Regions from separate parts of the Ruegeria sp. HKCCD3925 genome, predicted to be linked through region 4. Evidence: riboswitches for the same ligand, from Rfam matches in the RefSeq annotation. Region 4 holds a riboswitch; each other region holds the start of a gene.
What was found. A riboswitch is a leader RNA that binds a small molecule or an ion and turns the genes downstream of it on or off. The one in region 4 is predicted to bind cobalamin.

Region 1 (4,210 bases), on a different contig from region 4:
TAAGCGGGCTGCCATCCATTTGTGTCCGTCGGCGAAAGAGATCAGCAACTTCGCTTTCCGACGGCAGGACGGGTGAGAGGTCTTCTGGCGTCGTATGCCGACCGATCCAGCGATGGGAAAACACGCCGGGCCATGTCGTGTAGTCTGCGCCCATTGTATAGGGCCGCGGTCGGTGGATCTTCGCGGCGTTTGCAAGCCTGATCGCGGCCAAATAACTCGTAACGGGTGGGGAGATCTTGAATCCGAGTTTGATCAGATCATCAACGTCCAGCATCAATACATCTCCGTTTGGTCATCGGTTCGGGAACCGGGCGCGGGCCAGGCTCAGATAGGTTCTGAGCCGGATCGCATTAATCGGTCCTAAAGGTTCGTGATCTGCCGTGACACGCCAGGGCGAGAAGCTCATCGCGTCGCCATTCTGCGGATCAAATTCTGCACCTTTGGGAATCGTGATATCCGCCACGGGCGTGACGGTATGATGGTACGGATCAAGAGGTGCATCTGGTTGCGGATCGCATGCCCACCGGATGCGATTGTCTAGCACATCGAATTCGTCGGCCGGGCGCGGGGGCTCAATCACACACAGCTCGAAGTGATTATCTCCATCGGCCACGTCTTGCCGCAAACACTGCCCGATCCCATCTGGGTCGTCTACCGGATGTGCCGGAACTTTTGGTTTAGCGCTGCGGGCTAGGTATCGGACTGTTAGATCGGGGCCCAGCCGATACGGTGTTGTCGACCAGAAATGGACCTCAAAAGGCGAGTGCATATAGTTCGAGGCGAAATCACTCGCGACGCGAAACTGACGCTTGCCTTCACGAGTGAGGAAGGCTCGAAATCCTGCGCGCAGCCCTTTGGTGATCAACCTAAGGCTCCATTTTCGTCGCCCTTTGATCGCGTGCTGGACCGCTTGTAATGTGGCGACAAGCCTGCCCAATCGCTCATATTCATCGGGGACGTAGCTGGGAAACACATCCTGATCGACCAATACAAAATCGAACTCGTCGCTGAGTTGTGTGGTCCCCAGATGCGCAAGTGCTTCGGCGTCGATCAGCTTGGGGCCAGGCACATCAAAAAGCTTGATCGCCATCCCGTGGGCATCCGATTTCCGGTCATCCAGATGCGCGCCGTTGGAAAAGCGAAGTGCGGCTGAATAGGCTGCGGGCTGTTCAAACAGGCCGTGACGGAACTGTTCTGGTAGATCGTTTCTGACGGTGAATATTGCAGCTACACACCCGTGACTGCGCCCATGCTGAGCCCTTAAGCGATGGCCTTTCCACCGTGCTACGGCCTCGAGATTGTGGTCAATGACATCATCAACAATATCCGGCGGCAATGCGTTTTGCGAAACATGTGTCAAAGAACCGTCTCCTTGGATAAACCCAGGCAATGATCAAACAGGGGTAAGGTGCTGACAAAGCTAAACCTCTAAATTTGTTCAGCTTACCTCAGATTGTCTAATTTCCAAACACACCAACTATGGACAACCGTGGCCAGACAAATTCGGCGCGCAGCCCAAGCTATTCGGTTGGTGCTTCGGACACGTGGTTGGCGGCGCTCGATCCTCGACCAGAGTTGGGTGCCTTCGACTTTATCATTGACGTGTCCGGTGTTCTCGGGCACTCAATCGATTGATGGTTCCCGGTGGCGTTGCCGCGGGATGAAAAGGGAATACGGTGAGGCTTGCCAAAAGGTGCCAATTCCGTAACTGCCCCCGCAACTGTAAGCGGTGAGCAAGGCCAAACAGCCACTGGTCCACAGGATCGGGAAGGTTGGCCGAGCGCGGACCCGCAAGTCAGGAGACCTGCCATCAGATGTTTAACCAACCCGGGGCGGGGCGTCCTGGAAGGAGGCTTTGATGGCGCGTCAATCGCGTGTTTACATTGTCGGCAGCTTCCGCATGCGCTTGGAAACAAGTGGAGTGGACCATGCCAGATACGCCTGATCATTTCATTCTAGTCTGCGAAAGCTGCGCTGAAGGGCTGCCCCTTGATGAAATTTGCGATGCGTTGACTGGGAAATTACCTCGCAGTTTTGCGATCCGCGCGTCGTCTTGCATGGCAGGCTGCGATAGTCCCAGAACGGTTGGGTTCCAGGCCGTAGGAAAGGCGCAATACCTTTTTGGTGGCATTCAGACCGCGGATGAGGTGCAGGCGCTGGCTGAGTTTGCAGCGCAGTATCGTGAAAGCCCGGATGGCTGGACAAATGCCACTGATCGCCCGCAGGCGTTGTCCAATAAAACCCTCTCGCGCATGCCGCGGATCGAACAGGGGGCATCGCAATGACGTTGCCACCCTTTCTGATTGCCGAAAACCTTGAGTATTATGCCCTTAACGGAGATGTCCTGTTGCAGGGCGTCTCGTTCGAGTTGGACGAGGGTTCCATTCTAGCCATCGCCGGCCCGAACGGGGCGGGGAAAACGACGCTTCTCAATCTGTTGTGCGGCGCTGAGCCGCTGGCACTTGGCGATGTTCGGATCAAAGGACGCAGTCTGAAACAGCTCACGGCCAAAGAGCGTGCGCGCATGATTGCAGTGGTAGGTCAGCAGGAACTGCCCGATGGACGCTTGGCGTTACGCGATTATGTTGCGCTGGGGCAAATACCCATCCGTGCGGACCGCTCTGCCGAAGGCCACGCGCAAGAGCTGGACCGGATTTTAGACCTGACCGGTCTCGCCAATCTCGCGGACAAGCGCATGGCCCAACTGTCCGGAGGCGAACGTCAGCGTGCCCATATCGCTCGTGCTTTGGCGCAGAACCCTTCGTTGCTGTTTCTGGACGAACCGACCAACCATCTGGATCCTGATGCAAAAGGGCGGATGCTGTCTTTGGTCGCCGAGCTTGGGATCACCGTGGTCATGATCGTACACGATCTTGTCATGATCCCCGAATTCGCCACACACGTGGCGCTGATGAAATCGACCCGCATGATCGAGTTTGGGTCGGTGGACAAGGTGCTGACACCCGAAAGAGTCCGCGAAACTTTTGGCGTTGATTTCCTCTGCTTTCTCCACGAAGGCCGCGTGATCCCGGCGCTTGATATTCGAAGAACTACAGTCTCAACTTAGTCGAAGGAACACACTGATATGAAATACATCTGGCCCGTGGCGTTGGCCACCGCCATGGCAAGCGGTGCTGCTGCGCAAGAAGTCACCGTAGACAACTGCGGCGAACCGCTGGTTTTTAATACCGCGCCCGAGCGCCTGGTTGTGCATGACATGAACATGACCGATATGGCCTTTGCATTGGGTCTGCAGGACAAGATCGTCGGCCTGACCGGCATCACCGGCTGGTACAAGACCAGCCCTGATTTTGATGCCCTGCGTGGCGACATCCCCGAGCTTGCGCCAAAATATCCGACCGTCGAAAATTTGGTGGCGGTTGAACCCGACCTGTTCTTTGCCGGTTGGTACTATGGCATGAAGCCGGGTGGTGATGTGACCCCAGATACATTGGAACCGTTCGGAATCAAGACCATGGTTCTAACCGAAAGCTGCGTCCATCTGGACAAGGATCGCCCCGAAGCCAGCATGGATCTTCTATTTGGCGATGTGTTGCGCTTGGGCAAGGTGATGCAAGTCGAAGACAAGGCCGAGGCTTTGGTCTCGGGCTGGAAAGAGCAGCTGGCAGCGATCGAAGCCAAGACTGCTGAACTGCCCAGGCCCCGCGTCTTTCTTCTGGATGGTCCTGCAGATGCTCCGTTTACCGCCGGTAAATTCGCGATTCCCGATGCGATGATCGCAGCCGCCGGTGGTGAAAACGTCACTCATGACATGGACACGAGCTGGGGCCGCACTTCGTGGGAGGCCGTTGCCGCATCGAACCCGGAATTCCTGGTTTTGTTGGATTATCAGACCGGCAATGGCGCCGAGGACACCTTCAAGTTCCTGCAGGAACATCCCGTCATGTCCCAGACTGACGCCGTCAAGAACGAACGCTGGATCGGATTGCGCTACGAAGAGCTGACGCCGGGACCGGCAAATATCGAAGCGATCTCGAAGATGGCGCGCGCGATGCATCCGGGTCAGAGCTGATATGGGCCGATTGGGCCTGACATTGTTGCTGGGGGCGGTCGTTCTGGCCGCCCTTTTGCTGATTTCCACAATCTACGGCACAACCTCGATACCTTTGTCCGAGACCTTCACCGCGATCTTGCGCGGTACCGGGTTGCAGGACGGAGAGATGTCGCCGCTGCATAGGATCGTATTCGA
Region 2 (4,210 bases), on a different contig from region 4:
ATAGCTTGGGTGATTCCGCGCAAGCGAAAATGCACGAACCTGCGGCGCGGCGCGCGGACCCAGTCTGTTTCGTTGGTGGTGAGCCCAGCCAAGCGCTTGCAACCGTTCGCCCATGGCATCGGTACCATCAGCGCAATCATTGGTATAAATCAGAATGTCATCAAAGCCGATTGCGTGGTTGTAGGCCACCCAATCGATCATGAAAGGCCCTTCGTTTTTCATCGTTGTTACGATGAGAAAGGTCTCATTCGTCATAAGTTGTTCTCTTGCCTGTGCCGGTGTCGGACTCCTGTCGACCTATTTAGAATAGCACCAGAATTTTGTCCAACCAGGTCGCCAGACAGCCGCAATGCTTGCCGATTAATCGATCTACCGATTCTGCGGGATCACCTCATAACCCGGTTCTTCTGGCTCGTCGTCCAGCATCTCGGTTGGGAACCCTGGCGCCTGGATCTCCAGTCCGGTCGCGTCCTCTAGCCGCCTGATGATGTTCGGGGACAGTTCACGCTCACCATATCGCGCGATGCCATCTTCGAAAATCTTGATCATCAATGGGTTTATCTCCAGAGGAACTCCGGCACGGTCGGCGACCTCCTGAAACAGACCGATATCTTTTTTCACCAGATCCATGGTGAAGGAAATATCGCGCGAGCCGTTCAGGATGACCTGACTTTCGGTCTCGTGCACGAAGGATGTGCCTGACGATATCTTGATCGCTTCATAGGTGGTTCCAAGGTCCATACCGGCGGCCTTGGCTGTCACCAATGCCTCGGCGCAGGTGATCAGGTTGGCGGTAGCCAGATAATTGGTCAACACCTTCAGAACAGAGGCCGAGCCCAGATCGCCCGTGTGCAAAATGCGCCGCCCCATGGTGGTCAGGAATGGCAGGATACGTTCAAAAGTCTCACGATCACAGCCTGCGAAGATCGAGATATTACCCGTCGCTGCCCGGTGACATCCGCCGGAAACCGGGCAATCCACCGCTGCGCCGCCTCGTTCGATGACCATTGCGCCAAGGCGTTTGACTTCGGCTTCGTCAGTGGTCGACATTTCCATCCAGATTTTGCCAGGGCCGACCTCTGGCAACATTTCCTGCATCACCGCATCCGAGGCCGCAGGAGAAGGCAAACAGGTTATAACAGCATCGCAATCGCGCATCAGTTGCGCCGGGCTTTTGGCGGCTTTGGCACCCTTGGCGACGAATTCGGTCACCAGATCCGGGTTCAGGTCATGAACCGTCAGATCGATACCGTTTCGTAGCAGCGATCCAGATAGCTTGCCCCCTACATTCCCCAGCCCGATAAACCCTACTTTCATGCGCGGTATCCTCCTGTTCGCATCTTGCTGCCATGCCAGCACGTCGTTGCAGAAGTATCATGCCGCCCAGCGACCCCGACAGGTCGCTTTTTATCCGCTTTTTCACGGATCGGCGCGACTCGCTTGACAAGCAACCCTGCCCTGCCGCATGTCCCTTTCGTTGGTGTCTGCGAGAGCAGATGAAAAGGGAATGCGTCAGCGGTTTTTGCCGTCAAACGCAGCCGCCCCCGCGACCGTGACCGGAGAGGGTGCCCAAAGCCACTGGCAGTATGGCCGGGAAGGCGGGACATCCGACAGAGGCCTCCTCTGACATCCGCAAGCCGGGAGACCTGCCAACGCCCGAAGATGAAACCGGACGGGGTGTTCCGGTGTGGGGCTGTGATCGGCCCGCATGAAACCCCGTCCCCCACGAAGAGGATTTGGGGGGATGAGAGACATGACCGAGACCGCACCGGTCGAACTGCTGGTTTGCACTACCTGCCGTCGCGGGCTGCCTGTCGAGGATGACGCCCAGCGCCCCGGCACGTTGCTGCACAAGGCGCTTGAACAGGCGGGCCTGCCCGAAGGCATTACCTTGAAAGCTGTGGAATGCCTGTCGAATTGCGATGAAGGCTGCTCGATCGTGCTACGCGGAGGACCGGATCGCTGGACTTTCGTGTATGAGCATCTGAACGAGATCGACCATGTTGAAACCATCGTCGAAGGCGCAGCCAAATACCTCGCCACCGAGGACGGTTTGGTCAAATGGCGCGAACGTCCCGAACATTTCCGCAAAAACTGTGCGGCCCGCATTCCCCCGATTGGAGCCCTGAAATGAGCAATCTCGAGAAACTTCCCGTCACTGTGATCACCGGCTTTTTGGGCTCGGGCAAAACCACTTTGGTGCGACACCTGATGCAGAACCCGCAGGGCAAGCGTCTGGCGGTGGTCGTCAACGAATTCGGCGATGTCGGCGTCGATGGCGATATCCTGAAGTCCTGCGCCATTCCTGATTGCCCCGCAGAAAACATCATGGAACTGGCCAATGGTTGCATCTGCTGCACCGTGGCCGATGATTTCATCCCGACCATTGAAGCCCTGATGGCACTAGAGCCGCGACCTGATCACATCCTGATCGAAACCTCCGGTCTCGCCCTGCCAAAACCGTTGTTGAAAGCGTTCGACTGGCCCGATATCCGCTCGAAAATCACCGTCGATGGCGTGATTGCTCTGGCCGATGCCGAGGCTGTGGCCGCTGGTCGGTTCGCTCCAAATGTCGAGGCGGTGGATGCGCAACGCATGGCAGATGACTCGATTGATCATGAAACTCCCTTGTCCGAGGTGTTCGAGGATCAGATTTCCTGCGCCGACATCATTCTGCTGACCAAGCCCGATCTGGCTGGCCCGGAAGGCGTTGCGAAAGCGAAAGAGATCATCGCCGCCGAAGCGCCCCGCCCCATGCCCGTGGTCGAAGTGGCCGAGGGTGCCGTGGACGTCCGCGTCGTGCTGGGTCTAGAAGCCGCGGCCGAGGATGACATGGACGCGCGTCCCAGCCATCACGACGGCCATCACGATCACGAGCATGACGATTTCGAAAGCATCATCGTTGAACTGCCCGAGCAAACCGATCCGATTGATCTAGTCGCCAAGATTGAACGATTGGCCAACGAGTTGAATATCCTGCGCGTCAAAGGCTATGCCGCCGTTCAGGGCAAGCCCATGCGCCTACTGGTTCAGGCCGTCGGTGCGCGCGTGCGTCACCAATATGACCGCCCGTGGGAGCCCGGCGAAGACCGTCGGTCGCGCCTTGTGGTCATTGCCGAGCATGACGATATCAAAGAGGCCGAGATCCGCGATATCCTCGTGGGTGTTACCGAGGCTGCCGAGTAAGACCTATGCACGTCGTCTTCCGCGAAAGCCATGGGCTCGAAGAAACCGAGACCCCGACCGATCTGGGCCAGAGCCCGGCGGACCTGGTGGTGCTGTCCTTTTCCGACAGTGACCTTGGCGCTTTCGCGGCGGGATGGCATCGTGGAGGTGGGCCTGAAGGACGCATGCCAACGATGCGGCTGGCCAATCTGACGGCGCTGAAGCATCCCCTCTCAGTCGACACATATGTCGAGCAGACACTGGAGGGCGCAAAGGGCATCCTGATCCGTCTAATTGGCGGTGTGCCTTATTGGGCTTACGGACTGCAACAGGTTCTGGCACTGGCGCAGGCCAACGGAATTGCGCTGGCCGTTCTGCCTGCAGACGGGCGCGAGGATACACGGCTGGACGACTACTCTACCCTACCCGTCTCGACCCTGCGGCGGCTGGCGCATCTCTGCGACACCGGCGGAGAGGTCGCGGCGCAGGCCGCTCTGGCGCAGATGGCACTGGCTGCTGGATTGTATGCAGGTCCGGTCATGGGCGCGAAGACCATCCCCGAATGCGGCGCCTGGTGCCCGGATCGCGGTGTGATCCCGGCAGAAAACGCTCTGTCAGGTGATACGAAACGTATCATCGTGACCTTTTATCGCGCATACCTGACCTCGGCAGATACCGCCCCAATTGCGGCGTTGATCCGCAGCTTGCGGGCGCGGGGTTTTGAGGCCGTCGGCCTGTTTGCCCCGTCGCTCAAAGCACCAAATGCCGCCGATTGGCTGCGCGAGACTATTGTGGCGCTGAAGCCTTCGGCGATCGTGAACGCCACCTCATTCTCAGGCAAGGGCGCATCAGGCACCTCACCTCTCGATGTGGCAGAGGTGCCGGTCTTTCAGGTCGCGCTGGCCACGTCACGCCGCAAAGCGTGGGCCGAAGCGGAACGTGGCCTTTCACCAGCTGATCTTGCCATGCATGTGGTCCTTCCGGAAGTGGACGGGCGGATCAACGCGGGCATCGTATCCTTCAAAGAGCCGGGCAAACGCGACCC
Region 3 (4,210 bases), on a different contig from region 4:
TCATCCGGGTTCTTGGCCTGCGATATTGTTAGTTCATTTCGTCTTGCGGGCCGGCCGTGTGGATGCAATCTAATTGCAGATGACGCAAAAAATTTGGAATAGATCAATGCAGAAACGGATCGCAATTACCATCACGTTAGTCTCGATTACGGCTGGTTGCTCAGCCCAGTTCACTGGGGCCAAAAGCAAAGCATTTGAACCAGGCAACGTGCCAGATTCGGTCGTAGCGCTGGCAGGGCCGGCGCAGGATTTGACCACAGCGCGCCTCCTGCCCGAAGACAATTGCTTTTGGTATGAGCACAGCGGACCCGTCGAGACGACATTGGTACCATTGCGCGCGACGAATGGCGCTCCGATCTGCATTGCGCGCGACGCCTGATCGAAATGAGGGCAGCGACGTCCATGTACGCTGCCCAATATTCATGAGCGGGCTGTGACGCTATCTTCGGCAGAGTATAGGAAAGCGGTCGAGCCGGTTTTCACGTTTGGGTAGAGGTCATTGATATGAGCCATGATCATTCGCACACATCCAGAACTTGCGCGACCGCCGATGCTTCTTGGCTCAGGCGTGCCGTGAATTCTGAGATATGTGTCTCGGTCTCCAACGTATAGATAAAGGGCACGAGAGCCGAGAGCATTATTCGGCCCGGGCTCCATGCCATTCCGGAATTCCGCGTATTCGGGGTTGCGCTCGATCATTGAAGCGGTTGGTGTCCAGTGTGGCCATTCGACCTTTCGGCGGATAACATAGGTGCCGGGCTCGTAAAGGTTCCCGCGCGCGATCGCTACGCCATAGCGCATTGCGGTCCCGCCTTCTTCGATATGATAGAGATAGCGCGCGACGGCATCCACATGGATGTCACCTGGAACCAAACCATCATTTGCCGCGACGCGTCTTGGTAAAAAACGGTCATGAACACCCCACGGATTTGAGGTCATTGGATCGTAACCAATTGGCGTGACCTGACTGTCCCAATAGGTCTTCTGCGATGCGGTTGGCCAGGTTTTGGCGATCAATGGACTGGCCGCAGACGCCGAGAACAGCGCTGTGGTGGATTGAATGAAATGGCGCCTTGTAAGCATAGGTCTCGTCCTGGTTCACAAGTTTAACGTATTTGGATCGCACTATCGCGAATTAATCCGAATCTTAAAGCCTCTAGCAGCTAGAGCTTCAAGAGGTTTCAGGTAACGCTTGGTTTACCCTGTCGATCAAGTGACCGGTTGCGTGAATCCTGCTTCGGTCGAGTTTACATTGGAATAGGTCGCAAAGACAATTGACACAGGCGAAGCCGCCATTGTAGCGGTGAATTGTTTTCGGTTCCTGATGGCGGAAGCCAAAAGGATTAAAAGGGAATACGGTTCGGTGTTTTCAATGGCGCCAATTCCGTAACTGCCCCCGCAACTGTGAGCGGAGAGCGATGCCAAGACACCACTGGTTCGTAATGGAACCGGGAAGGTTGGCGGAGCGAGCACCCGCGAGTCAGGAGACCTGCCGTAAAGCGCCGGGCTATGCCCAGACTGAACCTGTCGGCCTTACGGTCGATTCAACCTGACAAGCCGCCGGGTGAGGCGGTAGGGAGAAAGAACATGCATATCGAACCGGGCATCGTGAATGGTGCCAAAATCGCGCTTTCCTATGTTACCGCCGCAGGTGCGGCTACTTACGCAGCGAAAGAAACGTTTTCCACATTGCGTGCGAATGGACCTGCATCTTTTGTTATGCGCTCGGTGCTCGCCACCGTTGGGGTTTTCCTTTTCTTCGAAGTCCTGCCGCATTTCCCGGTTGGTGTCTCTGAAGTCCACTTCATCCTGGGGTCGACGCTGTTTCTGCTTCTCGGTGCTGCACCCGCGGCTTTTGGATTGGCAGCTGGTCTCCTGATTCAGGGTGTGTTTTTTGCCCCGTTCGATCTTCCGCAATACTTCATCAACCTGACCACCCTGCTGGTGCCGCTGTTTGCGCTACAAGCACTGGCCAGCCGCATCATCGCACCCGGCACAGCATATGTTGACCTCAAATATGGCCAAGCTCTTGCGCTGAGTGCGACGTATCAGGGAGGAGTAGTCGCATGGGTTGGGTTCTGGGCCTTCTACGGCCAGGGTTTCGGCGCAGAAACCATGGCGTCGGTTCTGTCCTTTGGCGGCGCTTATATGCTGGTAATTGTCATTGAGCCGATTGCTGATCTGGCAGTACTTGCGGCAGCCAAGGCAATGCGCGGTTTGAACAGTACAGGTCTGGTGACTCCGCGTTTGTACAACGCTGCGAAAGCTTGACCAAAGTTTGAAGCGGTGTCCTAAACTTGGGTTGCCGCGAAACAACCAGTAGTCGCAGGACCAAAATTTTATTGTGGCGCGTCTCGAAGGCGCGCCACATTGTTTTTAGCCGCTGGAAACCTGCACCCAACGATCAGGGTGATTTGGGTCCTGTATTCGTAGGAAAAGATACCTCGTTTCCTTCCAAGATTTGATCCTGTTGGTGACGTTGTCCAGAATCAAATCGCCTTCACTCGAGCGATAAACTAAAACTGCATGGCCACTGCGATTGGTGTCTAAGACAGTTGCAATAAGTAGCTTCGTAGGATCCAAGCCGTTCTGCATTAGTTCAAACTTCTTTTGCAAAGCGAAATCTTCGCAATCCCCTGACCCCTGCATTGGTAGTGTCCAGTATTCCTTTGTCCCGTATTGGTTTTGATCCGAAACGGCGCGGATCCTCCGATTGACGCGCAAGTTAATCGCTTTAACGATCTGTTTCTCCCGCGCTTCTGGCAGACCAGAAGTACGAGTATTCGCGCACGCCCACGAATAATCTTTGCAGAGTGATTTGGCACCCGATGGCGCCTGAACCTCTCTATCTAGTTTGATCCAGGGAAGCTCAGAAGCTTGCAATGAAGCGGCGGAGACAAGGTAGCTGCATATGATACAGGCCAACGATAGATAAACTGGTAACCTTTCCGAGATTTTTTTCTGAGCGGAAGTAGGTTTTGTCATATCTGCTTTCCCCATACTCGTTTCTCCTGGGTATCTGAAGCTACCGAGCCAAGAGAACTCTATTTCAATCTTTTATGTTCATCGACGCATTACAACAGCTTATTCAATTTAAAATGCAGAGCAGCAAAGTTCGCGAGCGCGCAGTTTTAAGTCGTGATTGCATGGGTGAGCTTAATTGAGATTCTTGCAGCGGCATATAAGAATGCCGACTAGTAGTTCTGGGTTGGAAACGCTTGAGGTTTGTGGCGGATTTGGATGACGCGATTCACTGATTTGTTTATGTTTTGGCATCGATCGAGTTTAAGGCCAGTGACGTTGAACAGTTTCCTGTTGAAGGTCACACTTATCTTACCCAACCGTCATAGTCGGACTACACTGTAATGAATGTTCGAAATCAGATGAAACTTCGAAGTCGGACATCTACTAAATATGACCCTTAGTATTATACTTCAATCCAAACCCACCATTTAGGACTACCGCAGGCAGTTTCGTTTGATCCGGCTTCCCTTTCGGATAATCAGAGCTGAATTGCAGTTCAGACAGCGATGCAGCTTGTCGCAGCTAATCTGCAATGTGGTGAACGCCGGGGCGAGGTGAGGCTATTCGATGGGGGTGGTGCGGCCTCGGCCCTGCCCGATAGGGTTGCCCGAGTGAGAGGGCAGTGCCCTCCCCGTGACGGTCTAGGGCGTTTGGTTTGCATAATCCCTGCTGGTCCAAGAAAGGGAAGCGACGGAGAGGATGAACGCCACCAAATTCGATTGTTACATATTGCTAAACTGCAAAAATGACAGCCGACCCAATTCTGCCGTTTAACGCGACATGTGAATGCTGCAGCGCGGCCCGTCGAACCTTCCACTCGGTGCTTGTGCGAGATCATGGATTGATTGAAGTGGCGATACGCGCACCAAAGCTGCCCTATGCAGGAGCGGCTGTTGCTGACTCAGTATTCGCTCGCGGAGACAACGCTGCCATCGCGGAAGTATCGCGTGTGTCAGTAGAGCCCTCATTCAAAGCACCTTGTTTACTTACGTTTGAAACAGCCCGTTCGCCACAGCCAAGTGCGATATCCGTAATAGCGCACCCGTTTCTTCAATTTCAGGAGTCCGACCACGTGAAGGGCCGGCAGCTGTGGTGAATTGGCGATGACGATGCTGCGTCATGGTGCGTCAGGTTGATCATTCTCTGCAGCCGCGGAATCATGGCATGCTCGATCTCAAGCTTTGCG
Region 4 (4,210 bases):
CGTTGCCGCCGATTCCCGATGCGGCATAGGCCGGTCGGGCCACAGCCTGTGGCGCGGAAATAGCATGTCCAGGCGCACCGATTCCCTTGCCGGGGCCACCATTGGGCGGCGGAGGCGTATCTTGCAGACGCTTGATCAGCTCCTCCGGGCTAGGCAAGTCGGCCACATGGGTCAGGCGGATCACGGCCATTTCCGCAGCCATCATTGCGTTGGGTGCGGCGGAAACTTCCTCAAGCGCTTTCAGCAGCATTTGCCACATGCGTGTAAGGACTCGCATGGGCAGAGCCTCGGCCATTTGTTGACCTCGGGCGCGTTCGTCGGGGGAAACGGTGGGATCTTCGGCGGCATCCGGGGTGATCTTGACCACCGAAACCCAATGCGTGATTTCAGCCAGATCGCGTAAGACGGCGAGTGGATCAGCCCCTTCGGCATATTGCCCGCTCAGCTCGGTCAACGCGCCTGCAGCATCGCCGCGCAGGATCATATCCATCAGATCCAGCACCCGGCCCCGATCGGCCAGCCCCAGCATCGCGCGCACCTGATCCGCGCTGGTTTCACCGGCCCCGTGCGAGATCGCCTGATCCAGCAGTGAGGTCGCATCGCGCGCCGATCCCTCGGCGGCCCGGGTGATCAACGATAACGCATCCTCGGCAATCTGTGCCCCTTCGGCACCTGCAATTTTGCGCAGCAGTCCGATCATATCCTCCGGCTCGATCCGGCGCAGATCAAAGCGCTGGCAACGGGACAGGACGGTCACCGGGACCTTGCGAATCTCGGTGGTGGCAAAGATGAACTTCACGTGTTCGGGGGGTTCTTCCAGCGTCTTGAGCAGCGCGTTGAAAGCGCTGGTCGACAGCATGTGAACCTCGTCGATGATATAGATCTTGTAGCGCGCGGACGCAGCGCGATAGCGGACGCTGTCGATGATCTCGCGGATGTCATTAACACCGGTGCGGCTGGCGGCGTCCATCTCCATCACATCGACATGGCGGCCCTCCATGATGGCTACGCAGTGTTCACATTGACCGCAGGGTTCGGTGGTAGGGCCGCCGCTGCCATCGGGACCGATGCAGTTCATACCCTTGGCTATGATCCGAGCGGTCGTCGTCTTGCCGGTACCGCGGATGCCGGTCATGATGAAGGCCTGCGCGATCCGGTCCGCCTCGAAGGCGTTTTTCAGAGTGCGCACCATGGCGTCCTGACCGACCAGATCGGCAAAGGTTTCGGGGCGGTATTTGCGGGCAAGAACCTGGTAGGCGGGGCTGGGCGTCTCGGTCATGTCTGCTCTGTCGGATTCGCGTTACGCCGCAGCGTAGAGGCCCTCGCCGCCCGCGTCCACAGCCAGCCGGGACGATTTTCATTTTGGAATGCGTGGGTATGCGGCTAAAATCCACTCTATTCTATTTACTGGACCAGTATGATGTTGGGTGAAGTTTGTTTGGGGGGAGATAATGTCGCAACTGGTGGTTTATGCGTTGCAGGTTGGCGGAGGCACCTTGGCCTTGTCCTCGATGCCTGGGCGTGGAGGAACGTATACAGAAGACCTTGATCTTATCGCAGACTGGAAGCCCGGGCTTGTGATCTCGATGACGACTGAGGTTGAGATGATTCAAGATGGCTCGCGGAATTTTGGCGCTGATATTCAGGGGCGTGCCAGCAGATGGGTGCATTTGCCGATCGAAGATTTTGGCACGCCACCCAAGGAGATTGTGGAGCGCTGGCCCCGCGTTGGCGCGACCGCACGTCAGGCGTTGTCAGGTGGTGGCCGTGTGCTAGTGCATTGCCGTGGTGGCTGTGGCCGATCCGGGATGGTGGTTCTGCGTCTGATGGTTGAATGCGGTGAACGGCCTGAGACGGCATTGAAGCGATTGCGTACGGTGCGTCCTTGCGCAGTCGAGACAAATGCCCAGATGCTTTGGGCCGTTGAACCGGCCCGTGTTCAAGCCGTTTGACGGCTTAGACACCAAAATGTGGCGAGATTTCGCCACCGTTGTGCTGCACCAGAAGCGAAGCCTCAAGCATGGCGCAAGGAGGATTCCTTAGCAGGTCTGCGGGTAGGCTGCTGTACTCGGTTCCGAACATCATGTCTGCGTAGTCATCCAGCCGGCCGGTATCGATTTCAGGATCGGTTCCGCAGAATACGCGTATCTGGTCGCATTGGGCGCGAAAGCGGGCGGTGCATCCTTCCGGGCAGTGCGACAGATCTATGGTGCCTTCAATCTCAAACTCAGTTTTCGTGACCGGTTTTGTGGCGGACATGGCCTGCGTCAGAGCCCGCGCCATCTGTGCCAATGCGGGGCAAGGTGCGCCAGTACGTTGGCACACGGTCGCCGCGAATTCGTGTGTTTTGGTCTTCCAGATCATCAATGCGCCCTCCGCGCGCAAGGCAAGGGCGTGGCACAGGTTGGTCGTTGCGGAGCACGATCAAACCCGTCCCGGACACCCCGCCCGAGTTTCGGTTCTACATCCGATGGCAGGTCTCCTGACTTGCGGGTCATCGCTTTGCCGACCTTCCCAACCTTCAAGGCCAGTGGTATCTCGGCATTGCTCTCCGCTTACAGTTGCGGGGGCAGTCTCGGACTAGGTTCTTTCCGGATTTATCCGGGCAGAACCGCACCGTGTTCCCTTTTCATCCCGGCCCGATTGGGCGCGAGAACCATCGCGACATGGCTATCGGCTGCGCCGTGCCCGAGTCAAGAAGATTGCGTCAGGCAAGTGACGTACGGTCCAGCCACGTCAACCTTGACTTGAGGCGCTTCGGGTGAACTGATCAGTTCAGTCGGTATTGGAGGGCACCATGTTGGACACGCAGCAGGCGGTTGTGACCGAGGATTTTCAGATCCCGTCCGACCCGGCAATGTTGTCGGCGCGGCTTTACCGTCCGGTTGCCGACCCCGAAAAGGTGGTCGTCATAAACGGTGCGACTGGGGTGCCAAGGGATTACTATCAGCACTTCGCCCGGTGGCTCGCCGAAGAACAGGGCATGGCCTGCCTGACTTACGATTACCGGGATTTTGGTCACTCTTTGGTGGGTTCACAAAAGCGGTCAAATGTCACCATGGCCGATTGGGCGTTGATCGACATTCCAGCCGCCCGGGCCGAGATGCGCCGACGGTTTCCGCAGGCCAAGCTATGGAGCATAGGTCATTCCTTGGGCGGAATGTTTGGCCCGATCCAACCCGATATCGATCAGATTGACAGGATGATCTGTGTCTGTTCGGGTCTGGTAACGCTGGCGGATCACCCTTGGCCTTATCGCGCTTTGGCGGCGTTGTTCTGGTTTGGTCACGCGCCGCTGGTGGTCAAGGCGCTTGGCTACCTGCCCGGACGGTTGGTCGGGTTTGGATCGGACCTGCCTGCCCAAGTCTATTGGCAATGGCGCAAATGGTGCACCGCCCCCAAAAGCTATGTGCCAGAGATCGGCACGACACTGCCCGCCGCCCGCTGGGAAGACTTGGGCAAACGTGTCGATCTGTTTACCTTCGCAGATGATGAAATGGTGCCGCCGGATGCTGTCTGGCGTCTTGCCGATCTCTATGGACCCAAAGCCGGGCGCCATCTGCTTGCACCAAGCGAATTCGGAGTATCCAAGATCGGCCATATCGGTGCATTCGCAAGACGGAATGCGGCAGTCTGGCCTAGGCTGATCGCCTGATAGCGCTGGGCACCGGTAGGCCGGTGCCCAGCTTCGTTATAGCCCTTTACGGGATTTTTTCTCGTGCATCACGCTGCGCACCATCTTGCCGAACGCCTTGTCGCGGGCGCGGGCCTGCGCCACCGAAGCGGAATTGTGTTGGTCTTCGCGCCGCAGCTTGCGCCAGCGGTCCAGCCGCGCGGGATCAAGTGTGCCGGCGTCAATTGCAGCCTGTACCGCACATCCGGGCTCAGTCTCGTGCTGACAATCCGAGAAGCGGCAATTCAGGCTGAGGTCTGAGATGTCCGAGAACACCTCATCCAACCCCTCTTGTGCATCTAGCAGACGTAACGCGCGCATGCCGGGCGTATCGATCAGCCAGCCGCCATTGCGCATGCGATGCAAGGCGCGTGCCGTTGTTGTGTGCCTGCCGCGCGCATCGTCTTCGCGAATACCTGCGGTGGCCTGATCCTGCCCCGTCATCCCGTTGGCGAGCGTCGTTTTCCCAACGCCGGATGATCCAAGCAAGGCGCTGGTTTGTCCTTTCGGACACCACGACAGAACTTGTTCGAGACC

Region 1: another riboswitch for cobalamin. It lies ahead of AC2TEM_RS05200 (DUF1636 domain-containing protein); the one in region 4 lies ahead of AC2TEM_RS18115 (hypothetical protein).
Region 2: another riboswitch for cobalamin. It lies ahead of AC2TEM_RS12405 (DUF1636 family protein); the one in region 4 lies ahead of AC2TEM_RS18115 (hypothetical protein).
Region 3: another riboswitch for cobalamin. It lies ahead of AC2TEM_RS16135 (energy-coupling factor ABC transporter permease); the one in region 4 lies ahead of AC2TEM_RS18115 (hypothetical protein).

The regions. Positions count from the first base shown of each region.
Region 1 is NZ_JBWVBI010000002.1:40,989-45,198, forward strand. Features, by position in the region: gene AC2TEM_RS05185 (peroxidase family protein) at 1-274, opposite strand, end outside; gene AC2TEM_RS05190 (catalase family protein) at 293-1,360, opposite strand; gene AC2TEM_RS05195 (hypothetical protein) at 1,480-1,635, shown strand; cobalamin riboswitch at 1,619-1,826, shown strand; gene AC2TEM_RS05200 (DUF1636 domain-containing protein) at 1,929-2,285, shown strand; gene AC2TEM_RS05205 (ABC transporter ATP-binding protein) at 2,282-3,067, shown strand; gene AC2TEM_RS05210 (ABC transporter substrate-binding protein) at 3,086-4,033, shown strand; gene AC2TEM_RS05215 (iron ABC transporter permease) at 4,035-4,210, shown strand, end outside.
Region 2 is NZ_JBWVBI010000004.1:461,340-465,549, reverse strand. Features, by position in the region: gene AC2TEM_RS12415 (glycosyltransferase family 2 protein) at 1-255, opposite strand, end outside; gene AC2TEM_RS12410 (NAD(P)-dependent oxidoreductase) at 370-1,356, opposite strand; cobalamin riboswitch at 1,462-1,668, shown strand; gene AC2TEM_RS12405 (DUF1636 family protein) at 1,754-2,134, shown strand; gene cobW (cobalamin biosynthesis protein CobW) at 2,131-3,186, shown strand; gene cobN (cobaltochelatase subunit CobN) at 3,192-4,210, shown strand, end outside.
Region 3 is NZ_JBWVBI010000006.1:210,946-215,155, reverse strand. Features, by position in the region: gene AC2TEM_RS16145 (hypothetical protein) at 107-379, shown strand; gene AC2TEM_RS16140 (L,D-transpeptidase) at 421-1,083, opposite strand; cobalamin riboswitch at 1,299-1,511, shown strand; gene AC2TEM_RS16135 (energy-coupling factor ABC transporter permease) at 1,588-2,271, shown strand; gene AC2TEM_RS16130 (transglutaminase-like cysteine peptidase) at 2,377-3,000, opposite strand.
Region 4 is NZ_JBWVBI010000008.1:50,710-54,919, reverse strand. Features, by position in the region: gene AC2TEM_RS18125 (DNA polymerase III subunit gamma/tau) at 1-1,279, opposite strand, end outside; gene AC2TEM_RS18120 (phosphatase domain-containing protein) at 1,452-1,952, shown strand; gene AC2TEM_RS18115 (hypothetical protein) at 1,957-2,364, opposite strand; cobalamin riboswitch at 2,456-2,676, opposite strand; gene AC2TEM_RS18110 (alpha/beta fold hydrolase) at 2,798-3,655, shown strand; gene rsgA (ribosome small subunit-dependent GTPase A) at 3,692-4,210, opposite strand, start outside.